Regions from separate parts of the Comamonas sp. Y33R10-2 genome, predicted to be linked through region 2. Evidence: riboswitches for the same ligand, from Rfam matches in the RefSeq annotation. Region 2 holds a riboswitch; the other holds the start of a gene.
The links. Region 2 has a riboswitch for cobalamin ahead of KUF54_RS02665 (TonB-dependent receptor domain-containing protein). Riboswitches for the same ligand answer to the same signal wherever they lie in the genome.
Positions count from the first base shown of each region.

Region 1: linked by a shared signal. The riboswitch ahead of KUF54_RS05145 (TonB-dependent receptor domain-containing protein) and the one ahead of KUF54_RS02665 (TonB-dependent receptor domain-containing protein) in region 2 are both predicted to bind cobalamin.

Region 1 is NZ_CP079925.1:1,130,877-1,139,872, reverse strand. Features, by position in the region: gene KUF54_RS05150 (cobyrinate a,c-diamide synthase) at 1-931, opposite strand, end outside; gene KUF54_RS05145 (TonB-dependent receptor domain-containing protein) at 941-2,833, opposite strand; cobalamin riboswitch at 2,903-3,145, opposite strand; gene KUF54_RS05140 (DUF904 domain-containing protein) at 3,376-3,585, shown strand; gene KUF54_RS05135 (cell division protein ZapA) at 3,626-4,006, shown strand; gene KUF54_RS05130 (helix-turn-helix transcriptional regulator) at 4,344-5,594, opposite strand; gene KUF54_RS05125 (EAL domain-containing protein) at 5,795-8,266, opposite strand; gene KUF54_RS05120 (HD domain-containing phosphohydrolase) at 8,281-8,996, opposite strand, start outside.
Region 2 is NZ_CP079925.1:612,632-621,627, forward strand. Features, by position in the region: gene KUF54_RS02660 (FtsX-like permease family protein) at 1-863, opposite strand, end outside; cobalamin riboswitch at 1,009-1,239, shown strand; gene KUF54_RS02665 (TonB-dependent receptor domain-containing protein) at 1,427-3,364, shown strand; gene KUF54_RS02670 (ABC transporter substrate-binding protein) at 3,421-4,227, shown strand; gene KUF54_RS02675 (hypothetical protein) at 4,214-4,744, shown strand; gene KUF54_RS02680 (ABC transporter ATP-binding protein) at 4,760-5,476, opposite strand; gene miaA (tRNA (adenosine(37)-N6)-dimethylallyltransferase MiaA) at 5,512-6,519, opposite strand; gene KUF54_RS02690 (multidrug effflux MFS transporter) at 6,727-7,914, opposite strand; gene KUF54_RS02695 (alpha/beta hydrolase) at 8,118-8,981, opposite strand.

The DNA of each region.
Region 1 (8,996 bases), 520 kb from region 2:
AGAAAAAGCACAATTCGGCCCCCATGGCACGCAGGCAGTCCAGATTGGCGGGGTAGATAAACGAGAAAGCTGCATCCCGTGCAATAGCGATACGGCGACCGGCCAGCCAAGACTGAAGCTTGGGTTGATCGATGGAAGAATTCGTTGAAGTGGCTGGCGGTGCAAAGTCCACGCACCAGTCTTGCCAGCTGGGCTCGTCCGCTTGGGCGCCATCTTCTGCACTCCACAAGCGCTGACCCAACGGTGTCTTCTCCAGTGCATCCGCAGCAGCATCGAGTCGCTGCATGGCATCGCTCAGTTCATGGGTCGCAATCAAGCCCAGATGCCGCTCGGGCAGCAGCGCAGCAGTTCTCGCCTTGGGTCCGTTGTCACCCAGTTGCACACCGGGCATGGCGCCCAGCCAAAGCGACTGCTCACGCAAGCCTTGCTTGAGCAAGTCGGCATGGTGGGCCGTGGCCACACGGTTGGCCAGCATGCCCGCCCAGCGCAAGCCGCTTTGGTAATGTTGCAAGCCATAGGCCAGCGCCCCAAACGTGCCCGCCATGGCTGATGCATCGACCACCGCCAGCACAGGCAGGCCCAGCAGTTGCGCCAGATCAGCCGCGCTAAGGTTGCCGTCAAACAGGCCCATCACGCCTTCGACCAAAATGATGTCGGCCTCCTGGGCCGCCTCATGCAGGCGCTGGCGTATATCGGCCTCGCCGCTCATCCACAAATCCACCGAATGCACGGGCGCACCACTGGCCAGCTCATGCCAGTACGGGTCCAGAAAATCTGGCCCGCACTTGAACACACGCACCTTGCGGCCCTGACGTGCGTGCAGCCGCGCAAGCGCCGCCGTCACAGTCGTCTTGCCCTGACCAGAAGCCGGAGCGCTGATCAGAATGGCGGGGCAGCGCGTGGTTTTTTCCGGCATTGCGATGGATGTCATGGCGGCCCCTTAGTTAGCTTCCCACTTCACGCCGATATAGCCGCTGCGGCCTTCGGTCGCGTAAGTGCGAGCCAGTTCATAGCGCTTGTCAGCCAGATTGTTGACGCGAGCCACCAGACTCCAGTCGCGGCTCAGCTGCTTTTGCGCGCTCAGGTTCCATAGCGTGTAGCCGCCCAGCACATTTTTGTTGGCTGCATCGTCAAAGCGTTTGCCTGCTGTCTGCATTTCAGCGCCCAGCTTCCAGCCGGCGACCTTGGTGTCGGCAGACAGGCTGGCATAGCGCTTGGAGCGGCGGCCCAGTTGCAAGTCCTTATCCGTATCACGCGGATTTTGGAAATCCACCGAGCCTTGCAGGTTCACCTCTCCCACTCGGGTGGTCGCAGCAAAGGTAATGCCTTCGTAACGTGCATTGGCCACGTTGGCATAGCACCCGCCATAGGCGCCGGTATTGCCAGGGCAGGCACCTGTCTTGCCCACATAGTTGATGAGGTTGGAAAGGTTGTTGCGATAAACCGTGGCCGAGAAGCTGTCGCTACCCTTGCCCCACTTCAGGCCCAGCTCCACATTGCGGCCTTTTTCAGGCACCAGTGATGCATCGCCATACTGGCTAAAGCGCTGGTACAGCGTGGGCGCACGGAAAGATGTGCCTGCCGATGCCGTAGCACGCCAATTGGGAATGAACTCGTAGCCATAGGCTGCGCTGCCTGTGGTGTGGCCACCAAATTCGCTATCGCGGTCATGGCGGGCATTGAGCTGCAACGTGTGCTTGCCCAAATTCAGGCCGTAACCCAGTGCCAATGCATTTTGTGAACGCTCGCGGCTGCCAATATCCAGACCGCTGTTGACCAGCTTGTCTTCACGGCGCTCCAGCGCAGCTGTCACAGTCTGTGCGCCCAGCTTCCATTCGTTTTGGAACAGATAGCTTTGCAGGCGCGTATCGGTTTCATAAACGCTGGGCTTGGTCTGATAAAAGTCACGCGACTGCGTGTACTGCAGGCGTGTGCTGTAAACATCACTCCATTTAGCCTGCCAGTTCAGCCCCACGGCGCTCATCTTGTAGATGCTGCGGTCATCGGCCTTGCTGGTGTCGTAGCCCGAATTCATATAGCTGGTCAGCGCCGTTGCTTCTACACGCTGATTGGCCGAAAGCTGATAGCCAATGCGGCCGTTAAAGGCGTTGCTGCGATAGCCATCTGCATCAGGATTGGCGCCTGCAGAAGTTTTCGAATTAAAGCCATTGCTGCTGGCATGCGAAACGCCGAGGCTGTAATCCCAGCCCGCTGCGCCGCCGCTGACACCTGCTTGTGCCTTCACCGTGCCGCGACTGCCCCAGCCCAGACCCACATAAGGCTTGGCCTTGCCTTCGCCCTTCTTGGTGAAAATCTGAACCACACCGCCAATTGCGTCAGAGCCATAGACGGCAGCAGCCGGGCCACGCAGCACTTCAATGCGGTCAATGGACTCAAGCGGAATGTCTTGCCACGAAGCACCGCCAGTGGATTGAGAGTCGAGGCGCACACCATCCAGATAAACAGCGGTAAAGCGCGTATCAGCTCCGCGCAGATAAACGCTGGTTGACGAACCAGCACCGCCATTGCGCACCATCTGAATGCCAGGCAAGCGAGAAAGCACATCAGCCACACCGGCTGCGCCAGCGGATTCAATGGTTTCGCGGTCCACGATAGACATATCGGCCACCAGGTCCGATAAAGGTTGCTCTATGCGGTTAGCCGTGACCACCGTCTCCTTCATGCTCACGGTATCAGCCAGCGCAACTTGCTGCGCCTGTGCAGCAGATGCCATGACCAGCAGCGATGCCAGCAAAGTGGGACGAAGAACAAACGTGGCGCGTACGCGCGATGACGCCTGTGCAGCGCACAGGGTCGAATATTGCGAACTCATGGAAAGCAGTCTAGAAAGACGCTCATGCCAGCCTACCCGCCGACAATGAGCAAACATGCCTGCACACAATGCAGGCACACCGTCGTTGGCCGGTATCCGGGCTAGGCGAATCTTCCTTTTGCCAGTCTTCCCAGCGCATAAGCGCCAGTGACTTTGATGGAAAAGGCGGAATGCATAAACATTCCATTCGCCGACCGTTGCGGGGGCAGCGCAGGCACGGTGCGCCAGTGTTTCTGGCCAGCACCTCCCTGCTTCCCGTTGAACTGAGGCCACAGAAAAGCAGCATCGAGCACCAACATTAACTATTGTAATGACCGCTGAACCACTTAAATCCTTCAGTGGAACGAGTTATGTGACGATTGTTTACGTTACAAACCTCGCTAAGGCAGACATAACCTCAGCTTCGCGCTACGATTTTGAGAGGGATTTTGAATGTTCCTGATTACAGCATTCAAGTTGCGTTTTGCCATTGCGCAAACTCATCAATTTGCTCGCACATTAATGCACATCTAAAGACTGCAAGACCTACAATGGCAGTGTCTATGACCACCCAGCCTTCTCTTGATCTCATTGCCGAGCGCGTAGAGCGTCTGCTGGTGCGCCACGAAGAATTGCAGCGCACCAACAATTTGCTCACCGATCAGGTCTTAGCTCTCACGCAAGAGCGCGATTTGCTGCGCCTGCGCCTGCAAGCCGCACGCGCACGCGTTGATGCTTTGATCGAGCGCCTGCCCGCCAACCAGGGAGAGTGACCTCTAGTCACCCCCATTACCAGACCCGCCCCTGACGCCCATGAAGCAGATCGATGTGCAAATCATGCAGCAAAGCTACTTGCTGACCTGTCCCGATGGCCAAGAAGAGCGAGTGCAAGAGGCGGCTCGTCGAGTTGATGACGCCATGACACGCATCCGCGACAGCGGCAAAGTTCGCTCCCGTGATCGCGTGGCGGTCTTGGCGGCGTTGAACATGGCTTTTGACGTACTCGACCGCGATGCCCAGCAGGCTCTCATGGCCAATGTGCATTCGGAGATGCAGTCCATGGACCAAGAGCAAGCCTCGGCTCCTGAAGTGAGCGAAGCTGCTCAGGCCGAGTTGCAGCGCCAGCAGATGCTTGCAGAGCAACTGCTACTCAGGCTCGATCAAGCGCTTGAAACTGACGAAAAACTACTCTGATCAGTTCAAGGTTTGCAAAGTCTGAAACAAAGCTGTCATGACATCTATATGGGAATCAATAGCCGTTAAAATAAGCCTGTCTGCAAATCTGCCGGTTTTTATATTTCCTTGAACCAATGCTCAACGAGCACGGGCTTGGTACATCACCTATTGAGCGTGATCGTCTCGCGTCAGATGAACCCAACGATAGGTTGCCCTTGCCCACCTGAACCCCCGGTTCAGGATGAGGAATCGGTGGCGTTTGCAGACACCTGATATTTCAGGCAGTTGTTGATCAAAACAGCTGCCAACCCCATAAGACAGGCCCGCTCCATGCGGGCCTTTTCTTTTCAGCTTTTCAATGGTTACCCAGCCAAGCCACGCTATTGAGAAAGAGTCGAACTAGCTCGGTCTGCCTGCGCACACCTGTTTTGGAAAAGATAGATCGTAAATGGGCACGCGCCGTGTTGGGCTTGATGCCAAGAGCTTCTGCAGCTTCTTCCAACGACATGCCATTGCTCAAATGCGTTGCAACAGCGGTTTCTGCGGGAGTTAAATGAAAGAGCTGTTGCGTCAACTTAACAGGCGGCTCAGCCTTGCCGGTTGTATCGCGCAAAAAGACAGCCACACTAGGGCGCTGCTTTCCTTCAGTCCATTCATCCGGTGAAATGCTTTGCACCACCACCCCCCAGTTCAGTTGTCCTGACTGGCGGGAGATGGACATACCTTCGGTCACGAAAACTCGCGACAACCTAGGGGAGAGCAAGGCATCCCTAATCAAACGCTGGAGTTTTCGATTGTCATTGGCATACACAGCTTCCAGCGTGCCATTACTCACTCTAATGCCGTCACCCACATTCAAAATAGATGTGGCAGCAGAATTAGATTCAATCATGCGCCCAGTTTGATCAAGGATGACGACTCCCATCATCAACTGCGCCGTGGCTCGCCCATAAAGCGAGATGACTTGACGGTCTCTATGCAAGTTCAGCTGCATATTCAGCACACGCTTGAGATGCGGTACCAGCAACCGCATCATGCTCAGCTCACGCGCCTCAAAAGCCCCATCCTTCTTTGATCGAGTAATGCGCAGACCATAGGCACAGCCATTACTCGTCTCCACATCCACAGCCAGAATGTGTTCAATATCAATGTCTTTACACCAGTCAGTGTAGTAACGGCAGGCCTTCCACTCAGATGCGGTCATCACATCCAGCAGGGTAAGAACTTTATCTTTAGGCGAACCCAGAAATGGGCTCCATTGCGCATACGGGTCGTGTGAAATCACATTGACACGCCCGCCTGCAGCAGAAATCACCCAACCTACATTGTCTCCATGAGGATCACGAACAATAAGCGAGGCGTAGTTGCCTACCGCACTTGAGCGCAACAGCTCAAGAAAAGCTTTCCAGCTTTCTGGCTCGGACGCAGCCTCGTACAGCGCGGCAATCAGATCGCTGATTAATTCAGTCTCAGTGGCAAAAGCTGCACTCCGTGAAGGAGGCGCAGTCACTTCAGAGCCTCTAGGCAGAGCAAATCCTGTACTTGCCCCTTGGCTAGAAGTAAGACAGTTGTAGAAATCGAATGTGACGTAATCGCTCTTGGGCATTTGATATCTCAATAAATTCGGCCCATCAAGCACCGCGCACTTGCTTAACTCTGTGAGCCATTTTCATTGATGCGTATTGACTCAACACCGTGCGCCAAGGAGTCTGCCCATGGATAGATAGGCATTTTGCTTACCCTATGCAAAGTAAGCATCGTCGAATCAGACGATAGATGAGCTATCAAAAATGCGAACTGATTTACCTACTGCAAGCCTGGTGTCTGCAGATAGCTCCCATCGTTATCCGGTAGGAAAGAAGCCCCGTTAGCACTTTCTTTAGCGAAACCTTGGCTCAGTCTCAACCTGAACTGCTCGGCAGGCACGGCCGGAGAGCACAAGTAACCCTGAAAGTAATCACCCTGCAACTGCGCAATTGCATCACACTGCGCTTGCGTTTCGACACCCTCAGCGACCAATTCAACACCCAGAGCACGACCCATGCTGATGATGGCTCCCACAATGGCCTTGTCTCCAGCATCGTGTGGGAGGCCACGCACAAAGCTCTGGTCAATCTTGATTTTGGAAATGGGCAGCTTCTTGAGATAGGCCAGACTTGAATATCCGGTGCCGAAGTCATCAATCACAAGACCTACGCCTAGCTGCGCAATCTGATGCACGCGCAATGCCATTTCATGCGCGTCTTGCAGCAAGATGGTCTCAGTCAACTCCATCTCCAACCACTGGGCGGGCAAGCCGCTACTTGCAAGTACGCTGATCAAGCGGTCTACAAAATCCGGTTGCCTGAACTCCAGCGCCGAAACATTCACAGAGACCTTCACAGGTGAGCCCATAGCCAGCCAATGCGCAGCCTCTTTCACGGATTGCTCCAGCACCCAAGCATCTAAAGCCACCACATAACCAGACTCTTCAGCCAGAGGAATAAAGACTGCTGGGGAAATCACTCCAAGCTCTGGATCTGTCCAGCGCAGCAGGGCCTCGGCAGCCACAATGCGACCAGAACTGATGTGCACCTGTGGCTGAAAGTGCACCGCCATGTGCCCTTTATCTAACGCTTGGCGCATGGCATGTTCGAGCTTCATGCGCGAGAGCAATCCAGCACTCATTTGCGGCTGATAAAAGCTGAAGTTACCGCGGCCACGCTCTTTGACGCGATACATCGCAATATCGGCCTGGCGAATCAGCTCATCCAGCGTCAATCCATCTGCAGGGAACTGGGCTGCACCAATGCTGCATTGGACTGTGAAGCCTAGGCCATCGAGCATGAAGGGCTGACGCATCTCTTCCAAAATGCGATCCGCGACCGCTGCAGCTCCATCACCCGTGCAGTCATGCAAATAAAGCACAAATTCATCACCACCTTGACGGCACAACATGTCCGTAGTGCGCAGCAAGCCAGAGAGCTTTTGGGCAACTTGTTTGAGCACACGATCTCCAAAATCATGTCCCAAAGAGTCGTTAATGATTTTGAAACGGTCTAAGTCCAGAAACAAAATACTGAAAGGCTGCTGAGTAAAGCGAGCAGCGGTGATGGCAGTCTGCACATGGCGATTTAAGCTCAGACGATTGGGCAGCCCCGTCAGCGCATCGTTATAAGCCAGCTGCTCGATCTGCTTTTGAGCGCTGTGCTGTATGGTCATGTCTCGCATAAAGCCAATGCTTTGCACCAAGCGGCCATAGCCATCGCGCAAAGCGACCCACGACAGCCAAACGGCACACCGCTGGCCGTCACCTTGCTCAAGCCACAGGTTGCCTTCCCAAAAGCTACCCACATCCCAGCGCGCGGATGCCAGCTCCAGCAAGTCAGCAACCGGGCCGGAATCGGACTCAAACAAGTTCCAAGCCGCAAGGCCTAGAACCGGTTTTCCTCGCAACAAGTCGCCCCCTGCCGGGTTAACTTGCACAATAACGCCGCGATCATCGGCAATAAAAATGCCATCCATGCTGGATTCAAACACTCGCGCGGCCAAGCGCAGCTCGGCGGCGGAGCGTGACTCCACCGTAATATCTCTGTACGAGCAAATACGCCCTATCGCCACGCCCCTGCTCAGCTGAGGGACAGATCGACGCTCAAGCACCCGTCCGCCGTAAAGCATCAGGACTTCAGAGGTTTCAGGTGCTGACAAGTCTGCTGCTTCTTGCAGCAAAGTGAACTGACTTTCACTGCTGTGCGTCTGCGCCCGCATATGCTCAAAAATGGCACGGTCATCTCTTTGCACCAACAGCGACTCAGGCAGTTGCCACAAATCAGCAAAGCGGCGGTTAAAGGCGCGAATGCCTCCGCGCAAGTCACACACCAGCATGCCATCGGCGGCAGACTCCAACGTGGCTCGCAACTCCGAGAGCAACATATCGAGCTTGCCTTCGTGCTGCAACTGCTCGCTTCGATCCACCATGGTGAGCATCAGCCAATCCGATGCCTGATCGACGTAACGCACCTCCATCTCAACTGCGATCAAGCTACCGTCAGCGCGAGATACTTCCGAGAGAAACTTCGCACCACCCGCCCAGTTAGACGAATCTTGCCAAAACGCTTTTTGAACGAGTGAGGTACACAACACCTCAACATGCTGACCCTTCGCCTGCTGCGGCGTATAGCCCGTAAGCAACACACTGGCCGCATTGGTATGCACTACCCTCAGTGTTGTGGCGTCAAGCAGCCAAACGGCTTCCTGCAGGCCATCGAGCAAGGCGGTCAGCAAAGGGGCAAAGTGCATACTCTGCAACGAAATCACGAAGTATCTTTCTCGGCAGTAATCACTGCAGAACTATCGAAAAAGTAGCACAAACGCCTTTGTGGCTGTAGAGCTTCCAAAGTTTTACGAGGTACTTGATTGCGCGTCAAGCCTCGGCGAATACCCAAACCTACAAGTTCAACCAAGTCTACCTGCTGCATTTTTTGCGAAGCAAGCGGTTCATACGTCAGCACCTGCGGCTTAAGCGACTGGCTAGTGTTCACTGAGACAACCACACCTATGCGCCCATCGCTAAGTTCCACCAATGAACCCGGAGGATACACGCCTAAAGTCTGAACAAAAGCTTTAAGCACAACGGGCGCATAACGCTGGCGGTATTGGCCATAAAGAGATGCCATGGCTTCATGTGGCGTCATTTCATTGCCAAGTTCAGGCAAATTGCACAAGCGCTCAAAATTATTGGTCAGCGCCAAAATTTGTCCTGCAATGTCCATATCTGCAGCAAGCAAGCCCAACGGAAATCCCGTGCCATCAGCCCACTCATGGTGCTGAGCAATCGCGGTAGTCACTGATGGCGCGTAACCCATGGTCATAGCCAAAGTCACCGATGCGCCCACATGCTCGGCATATGCCGTATCTCGTAAATGCCCAGCGGCAAGGCCTTGGTTAAGAGCGCAGGCAGCCGCAGAAATCTTCAGTGCAGGTTTGCCAATATCGTGCAGTAACGCTGCCGCCCCAAGGTCTTGCAATT
Region 2 (8,996 bases):
GTAAACAATGCCACCAGCGCCAGCACTGTAAGGTTGACGCGGTAGGCGCGAGACATCTCAGCCACGCGTTGCTGATCATCGCTGGGTTGCTGAATCAGCATCTGGCTTTGCCACGCGGAAAGAGCGTGTAGCTCAGTGGTGATCTGACTGCGGTCGCTGTGGTCCGTCAGCAGCAAATCAATGCGGTCTATGCGCTCAAACTGCTGCAGTTTTTGCTGAAGCGCAGCAATGTCCATCACTGCAATGGGAGCGCCTGTGGCGGCCACTGTGCCAGCAATGCGCAGCTGCTGAGGCTGGCCGTTAAGCAGCCATTGGATAGGGGTGTTAACAGCTTGCTCTGCGCTCAGGTTCAGCACCTGCAAGGCCGCTGAGTTGAGAAACACCGCATCGGGTGCAAACAGATCGAGCCGGTTGCCTCCTTCAAACAAACGCGGCATCAATGCGGGGGCAACGGGCGCAAGCTTTAGCGCATCGCTGCCCAACACGCGCAAGGGCGTGCCTTGGGTTGATCCTTGCGTGCTGCGTGCATTGGCATCGCCTGTGGCGGGACGGCTCTTGTTTGTAGGTAAAAGTACCGAAGTCTCCAACCAAGGCACGGCTGCAGCAACGCCTTGCAGCTTGGCCACTTGCGGGTAAAGCGACAGTGGCAGCCCTCCTTGCATGGTGTGCAACTGCAAGTCTGGCTGACCATTGACACTGCGCACCGCACGCGAGAATTCATCCAGCGCTGACTGGTTGATGACATGCACGGCAAAGCCCAGCGCCACGCCCAGCATGATGGCGATCAGCGCCGTGGCTGTGCGCCAAGGGTGCTGGCGCAGCTCTTGCCAAGAAAAGGTGCGAAGCAGATGAAGTAGAGGCACAACTTAGTCCAGATAGGCAAGCAAGATAGAGCCAGAGATCTAGGGCCTGTTTCCTTGCTGTCACAAAGTGATCTTCGATCAATTTTCAACAAACCCTAGAGCTGCGCGTGCAGGCTTTTATCAAAATCATTTTTTAGCGCAACCCTATATGATGTCGTCCTTTGGTGCTCGCGGCGTTGTTCTGACGCTGCAGTTAAACGGGAAACATGAAGGGCTGGCTTAGCGCCAATCCTCGCATGTACTGCCCCCGCAACAGTGAGTGCACAGGTTTAAAAAACCAGACTGTCTAAATCAGCCACTGAAGCGCATTGCGCTTTGGGAAGGCTAGGCAGTCAGTGCATCAGTCTGGATACCGGCCAAACATGTGCCAGAGTCTTTAGAGCCTCTAACACGACCCTTGATACCTCGTTGCTTCGCCTTGTCGTACTTTTGTACTGCCTGCGGCTTCGCGCCTCGTCTCAAACGCAAACCTTTGGTTTGCTGGCTTGTGTTAGCTGCTCTTAGGGACTCTGGATTGGTATGCATCTGGCGGGGACGCTAGTGCTAACTGTTCGAGATTTTTCATGCATAGCTCTCTTTCCCTAACGGCACAAGGCCTTCGTACGCCGGTGTCTGCTTTCGCGCTTATCTCTGCGCCAGCTCCTTTCTTCACTTCATCGCGCCTGACTTGGGTTGCTGCGGCGGCAATGTCTGTTTGCGCAGCCACTGCCTTTGCTCAAACAGAGCGGCGCATGGCTGAAACCGTGGTGACTGCCACGCGTTCTGCGGTGGCTGTTGATGACGCTTTGGCCGATGTGAGCGTGATCTCCGCAAAGCAAATTGAGGCGATGGCGCCGGCCCGTTCAGCTGCAGAGTTGCTGCAGCGTCTGGGCGGCGGCATACAGATGACTGGCAATGGCGGTCGTGGAGCTGCGCAAAGCGTGTTTCTGCGCGGCACGGCAAGCACACAGTCTTTGCTGCTCATTGATGGCGTGCGTTATGGCTCTGCCACCATGGCGGCTCCGGTTCTTGATAACTTGCCGTTGGAGATGATTGATCGCATCGAAGTGGTGAAGGGCCCAGCTTCTGCGATCTATGGCAGTGAAGCTATTGGCGGCGTTATTCAAATTTTCACCAAGCGCGGCAAGGATGCAGACAAGCCATTTCTGGGTAATGGGTCTGTGACCGCTGGAGAGAACGGCTACAAGGCAGCATCTGCCGGCATGCGTGGGGCACAGGGCGGTTTTGACTATCAGCTCAACGTCAATCGTCTGGTCGATCATGGGTTTTCTGGTACCAATGCCAAGGCGGGCCTCTACACCTACAACCCGGATCGCGATAGCTTTGCGCAAACCTCCGTGAACTTGGGCTTGGGCTACGCCTTGAGCCAAGATTGGCGCATCGACAGCAATTTTTTGCAGTCCGATGGTCGCATTCACACCGATTCGGGTCTGGGCTCCAACCCTTATGCCGAATTGAAGACGCGTGTGGCAAAACTCAAGCTCTCCGGTAAGGTGCAGCCCAACTGGACGACATCGGTGTCGGTAGGCCAGTCGCGCGATGAGCAAAAGAACTTCGGCTCGCCGTATGGCAATAGCTTCTTCAATACCACCCAGCTTGAATACAAGTGGGACAACGAGATAGCAACGCGACTGGGTACGGTGCTGGTTGGTGCTGAGCGACTGGAGCAAAAGGTGGATGTGTCCAGCGACTATGCAATGACACGCCGCAATATCAATGCCGTCTTTTTGGGACTCAACGGCAGCGCTGGCAACCATTCGTGGCAAGGCAATGTGCGGCGTGACGATAACTCCCAGTTCGGCGGCATGACGACCTATGGTTTGAGCTACGGCTACGAGCTTGCTAAGGGTCTGAGAGCCTACGCCTCGCATGGCAAGAGCATGCGCGCGCCGTCGTTCAATGATCTGTACTACGTGGATGCTTTATATCCCATGTACAACGGCAACCCGAATCTGCGCCCAGAAGAAGGCAAGAACAACGAGATTGGTCTGCAATGGAGCCGAGGTGTACAGCGTGCCAAGTTGCTGCACTTTGACAACAAGGTAAGTAACCTGATTGCTATTGGCAGCACGGGCATGACGAATCTGATGGGGCAGACTCGCCTCAGGGGTTGGAGTCTGGAGTACGGCATCAATGTAGATGGCTGGAATGCGTCGATGAACTACGACTACCTCGATGCCAAGCAAGCCGATGGCAAGCCTTTGAATCGCCGCGCCAAAAATCAGCTGGCGCTCAATTTGAACAAGCGTGTCGGTGACTGGAAGCTCGGCGGTAGCCTGCTGCATGCCAGCAGCCGCAAAGACACGGACTACAACACCTATTCCAGCGTCACCTTGCCTGCCTACACCATCGTGGATTTGTATGCCGAGTACCGCATCAACCCAGAGTGGTCGCTGCAGGCACGCGTAGCCAATGTGGGCAACAAGCACTATGAAAGTGTTTACGGCTTCAATCAGCTCGGCCGTGCGGGTTATCTGACCCTGAAGTGGGCCATGCGTTGATCAAACGCTTGAGGAGCAGCCTTGCTTTGGTGTTGGCTGTGGGCTGCACTGCGGCCATGGCCGCAACTCCACCGCAGCGCATCATCTCCCTGCTGCCCTCCGCCACAGAGTCTGTCTGTGCGCTGGGGGCTTGCGATCGACTGGTGGGGGTTGATGAGTTTTCGTTAGAGCCGCCGCAGGTGCGCAGCCTGCCACAGCTGGGCAAGACTTGGCAGCCAGACATCGAGCGGATTGTGACGCTGCGCCCGGACTGGGTGTTGGTGGGGCGCTCTGCGGGCGTGATTGCGCGCCTGCAGGCAGCTCATATTCGCTACCTAGAGGTGGATGCGAGCAGCTTAGAGCAGGTGCGCGCCGTGCTGTTTAAGCTCGATGAGGTGCTGCAAACAGGACAGGCTCAAAATTTGTGGCAACGCATGCAGGCGCATGTGGATGCTGCAGCCCGACAGCTCAAGCAGCAGGGGGCGGCTGTGCCACGCATCTACCTTGAAGTGGATCCTGCCATGTATGCGGCAGGGGCGACTTCGTTTATGGGTCAGTTACTGACTCGATTAGGCGCTCGCAATATCGCACCAGAGGGTGCCACTGCGTTCATGCGCTTGTCGCCAGAGTTTGTGCTGCGCGCCGACCCTGACCTCATCATTCTTTCTCACCATGGCGAGAGTCTGCGCAAGCTGGATGAGCGCCCCGGTTGGCCGCAAATGCGCGCTTTGCAGCCCGATCAACGCCCGCGCCGTGTTTGCCAGTTGAGCAAGGAAGACAGCCGCGTCGTAACCCGCCCGGGGCCGAGGCTGGATCTGGCGGCCACCATTTTTGCTGCATGCATTGAGCGGCTCAACAACACAACATCTCATGAAACTCAGTAAAAATTTTGACGAAGTCTGCTACCCGTTTATTTGCGAGACTTCGTACCTGTGCGACTTTGAGGTGACGACCGATGAGCTGTGCGCTTTGATTGGTAGCGCGTTGGAAGCAACGCCAGCCGAGTTCGCCGATCTGCGTTTAGACCTTGAGCGCATTCAGCCTCTGGCTTTTCACATCAATGGCTCGATTCGCGCAAAGCTGGCGGTGGAGGAGGCGGATCTGGATTGGCTTAAAGAGCGCTTGCATTACTACAGCGCGCAGGCTGGCGAGCGCATGCATGCCTTTGTGCTTCCGCGTGGCGCTGCGCCTGTGCCCCAGTTGCATCAAGCACGTTCTGTGGCCAAGAAGGCGATTCGCTGCATGGTTCGAGTGGAGCAAGAGGGGCGAGACATCCCCGACATCTTGCAGCGCATGTGCAACGTACTGTGCAATCTGTTTTTTGCGATGACGCTGGCGGTGAATCAACGCCGGGGCGTGACGGAGGTGCCGTTCGTCAGCAAGAGCTACAAGGTGCGCTAGCCCAGCGGGGCTAAGCTAAGCAGCTTGCTCCATTCCGTGCGCTGTCAGTCGCAACACGCGGTCAGAGCGCTTGGCCGCTTCTGCTGAGTGAGTGACGAGGATGAGCGCCGTGCCGTTGTCACGGGTTTGCTGTAGCAGCAAGTCCATCACTTGCTGGGCGGTGGATGGGTCCAGGTTGCCCGTGGGTTCATCGGCCAGCAACAGGGGCGGCGAATGCACCAGTGCGCGGGCAATAGCCACGCGCTGCAACTGCCCGCCGCTGAGTTGCTGGGGCAAGCGCTGGCCCAACCCCTCCAGTCCCACGGCATTGAGCACCTGCTGCACCCGCTGCTCACCTTGCACATTCATGCGGTCCAGCAGCATCAGCGGCAGAGCAATGTTCTGCGCCACATCCAGATGCGGCAGCACATGAAAGGCCTGAAACACAAAGCCCAGATGCGCTCGGCGCCAAACAGCGCGCTGGGTTTCATCTAACGTTGATAGGTCAACACCTTGATGGAGCACGCGGCCTTGCTGCCAGCTGTCTAGCCCGGCAAGGCAGTTGAGAAAGGTAGACTTGCCCACGCCAGAGTTGCCGACAATGGCGACAAATTCACCGGCCTGTACTTCGAAGCTGACATGCTCAAAAACAGCAGTTTGAGTCTGTATTGGTGACGTCGCTTCGCCGTAGCGCTTGGCGAGGTCTTGAACTTGCAAGAGGCAAGGGGCGAGTGATGAATCAGTAGCAGCCATGCAGCGATCTTAACGAGGGTGCTGCGGGGCTGGGTTTAGCCAGCGGCTCGCTGCGCTTGGTCAATCACAGCCATGGCGGCTGTTAACAGTTGCTGCTGCGCATCGGGCGCATCGCAGGCAATGGCGTGGCGCTGGGGCATGGAGCGCAGCCAAGTGATCTGGCGCTTGGCCAATTGGCGGGTCGCGGCAATGCCTTTTTCGCGCAGCAGGTAATGATTGATTTCGGGTAGGTTATGCGCGCTTTGCCAGTCCAACTCTTCCCATGCCTGGCGGTAACCCACGCAGCGCATGGATGGCAGATCGAGATGCAGATCGCCGCGTGTGCGCAACTGGCGAACCTCGTCCAGAAAGCCTTGCTGCAGCATCAGATCAAAGCGCTGCGCAATGCGCTGGTGCAGCCATTTGCGGTCTTCAGGCTCCAAAGAGAAAAGGGCTGCAAGCCCTATCTGCTCTGCAGCACCTGCTTTGTTTTTTGTAGTGTGAAAGCTCGATAGCGGCTTGCCCGAAACATGCCACACCTCCAGAGCACGCTGAATGCGCTGGCTGTCGCCGGGGGCCAAGCGTGTTGCGGTGGTGGGGTCAACTTCGGCCAGCTTGGCATGCATGGCGGGCCAGCCCAGCTCGGCAGCTTGTGCGTCTAGCATGGTGCGCACGGCCGGGTCTGCGGCGGGCATGTCGTCCAGCCCATCCATCAGCGCTTTGAAGTACAGCATGGTGCCGCCCACCAGCAGCGGTATGGCGTTGCGGGCGTGGATTTCATCGACCAGCTTTTGCGTGTCGCGCACAAACTCGGCTGCGCTATACGACTGCAGCGGGTCGATGATGTCGATGAGGTGATGAGGCACAGCCGCCAGCTCGGCTGCAGAGGGCTTGGCTGTGCCAATGTCCATGCTTTTGTAGACCAAGGCTGAATCTACGCTGATGATTTCAGTTTTTTGCCCGCGCTGCGCCAGCAGTTCAGACAGCGCCAGTGCCGCAGCAGTTTTGCCCGAGGCGGTGGGGCCGGCAATGGCGATACAGGGCAGGGGATGTGAAGCAGTCATGGCGCAGAAATCATTACAGGGCTGAGATCAAAAAACAAATGGCCCGTGGGCACGGACCATTGGCGTTTGCAGGCTGCGAAGGATAGCGCACCCTTTGGCTTATATGCAGCAGCAGGGCTTAGCCTTGAGCCAGTCGATTGGGCACAGCATGCATTCTGAAAAAGTCTCTATAAAAAGAAAAACTGCTTTTTAAATGCCTCAAATATCTTATTTGTTGTGATTCGGGTCGATGCGCCCAAAACGGCGTACCAGCACCCAGGCAGATAGCGCAGTGCACGCCGACCAGAACCACATACCGAAGGCCAGCGGGGCTGCAGAGTCCACATCAAGGTGCTGGCCCAGCCAGTGCCCCATGGCAAACGCCAGAATCATCATCACAAAGCCGTTGATGGCCGAGGCCGTGCCAGCAGCTTGCGGAAACGGCGCAATCGCATTGCTCTGCCCACAAGGCATGTGGATGCCATGGGCCATCTGATACAGGCAACAGGGCAGGGCATAGGCCCAGATGCTGCGGCTGTCGGCCAACGCGGCAATGCCCATCATCGTGCCCGCCGCCAGCGTGAGTGCGCCGGCAATGGCCACGGCTTGCTGCACATTCATGCGCGTCAGCAGGCGGCGACAGGCAAAAGTGCCTGCGATGTAGCACAGCGCATTGGTGCCTAGCATCAGGCCGTAATGCGTGCGCTCCATGTGCAGCACATTGATATAGGTGAACGACGAGGCCGCCAGATTGGTGAACAGTCCTCCGTAGGTGGAGCAGGTCAGCAGGTTGTAGGCCTGAAACATGGGGTTGCGCACAATAAGGCCCCAAGTGCGCAGCAGATGGCTAGGGCGTGTGGCCTGCGGGTTGCGCTGGGGAATGGACTCCTTGAAGCGCAGCGCCACCAGCCCCAGTGCCACGCAGCCCATGAAGGCCTGCGCCGTCATGGTGGAGCGCCAGCCCAGCCATTCCACCAACAGACTGCCACTGATGGGCGCTAAAAAGGCCAGCACTCCCAGTCCGGTCAAGGCCTTGGACATAACTTGCGCCCCCATGTGCGGGGCGTACAAATCGCGCACCACGGCTCTGGCGCACATCACCACCGCGCCCAGTGCTGCGCCTTGCAGCGCGCGCCAGCCAATCAAGGCATCCATGCTCTGTGCACTGGCGCAGCCTAGGGCACCGATGACATAGCCCGCCAAACCTGTCAGCAGCACGGGGCGACGCCCCCACCGGTCTGACAGCGGACCCCACAGCAGTTGGGAGCAACCAAAGGCCAGCAAGAAACCCGTCAGCGTGAGCTGGGTGCGGGAGACATGGACGCCAAAGCCTTGCTGAATCAGCGGTAGGCTGGGCAGGTACATATCGGTAGCCAGCGGCTGCAGGCCCAGCAGCAAACCGAGGGTGATGATGATCAGTACTACGGAATCAGGAGCGCCACCTCTATATTCTGTATGGACATTAGGCGTATTTGGCTTGAATGGAGGCTGGGCAGACGGTGCAGGCATGGCAAGCCGAGCCTAGCAGGGATTGCGAACGCGCCTGCCGGCCCTTACGTCGTTGATGGCGATGTGGCTGCGCGTGATTAATGCAGGTGCCAACCACTGCGCAATGGCCCTCAGCGAGGGTTGAGGCCGAACAGCTCCTGCAAAGCAGCGCGGTACTGCTTAAGCGCCTTGCTTTGGGTGTTGTGGTGTGTGGCACCATCCACCAATAAAAAGCGCTTGGGCTGCTGGGCTGCATCAAACAGCTGCAGGCCCAGCCGGACGGGAATCAGTGGGTCTGCTGAGCCATGCACCACCAGCAGCGGCGAGCCAATGCGGGCCACCTTGTTCACGGAGTTAAAGCGCTGGGTGATCAGCCAGTCCAGTGGCAGCCAGCCCCAGCGCATGGAATCAAACACATCGGGGATGCTGGTGAAGGTGGATTCGACGATCACGCCCTGCTCATCATTCACAGCACTGGCCAGATCAATCGCAATGGCGCCGCCCAGAGAGTGACCGAAGATGTAGCGCGGTTTGCCTGCCGCTTTATCGCCCAGCCAGCGCCATGCAGCGCGAGCATCTTCAGTGGCTGAGGCTTCAGAAGGCAAGGCCTTGCTGCTCTGGCCAAAACCCCGGTAATCCACTGCCAGCACTGAAAAGCCCATGTCGTGCAGCCGCCGGATGCGGGGGGATGATCCCGTCACGTTCCAGCGCGCCCCGTGCAAAAACAGTAGCGCCGGAGCATTGGCGTTGCGAGAGGGCATCCATAAAGCATGCAGTTTCACCGTATCACCATCGCGGCTGCGAAAGTCAATCCACTGCTCTTGCATACCCGCGGTGTTGGCACCGGGCCAGCTGCGGTCGCTGGGCTGGAAAATCCACAGCCGCTGGCGTGTGTCTAGCTCGTTTAAGCCCCAGAGGGATAAACCTGCCAGCACAGTCAAACCCAGTGCCAGCAAGGCGCGGCGCAAATTCCAAAAGCGTGATGGGGTGGACATGGGGTGTGTAAAGAG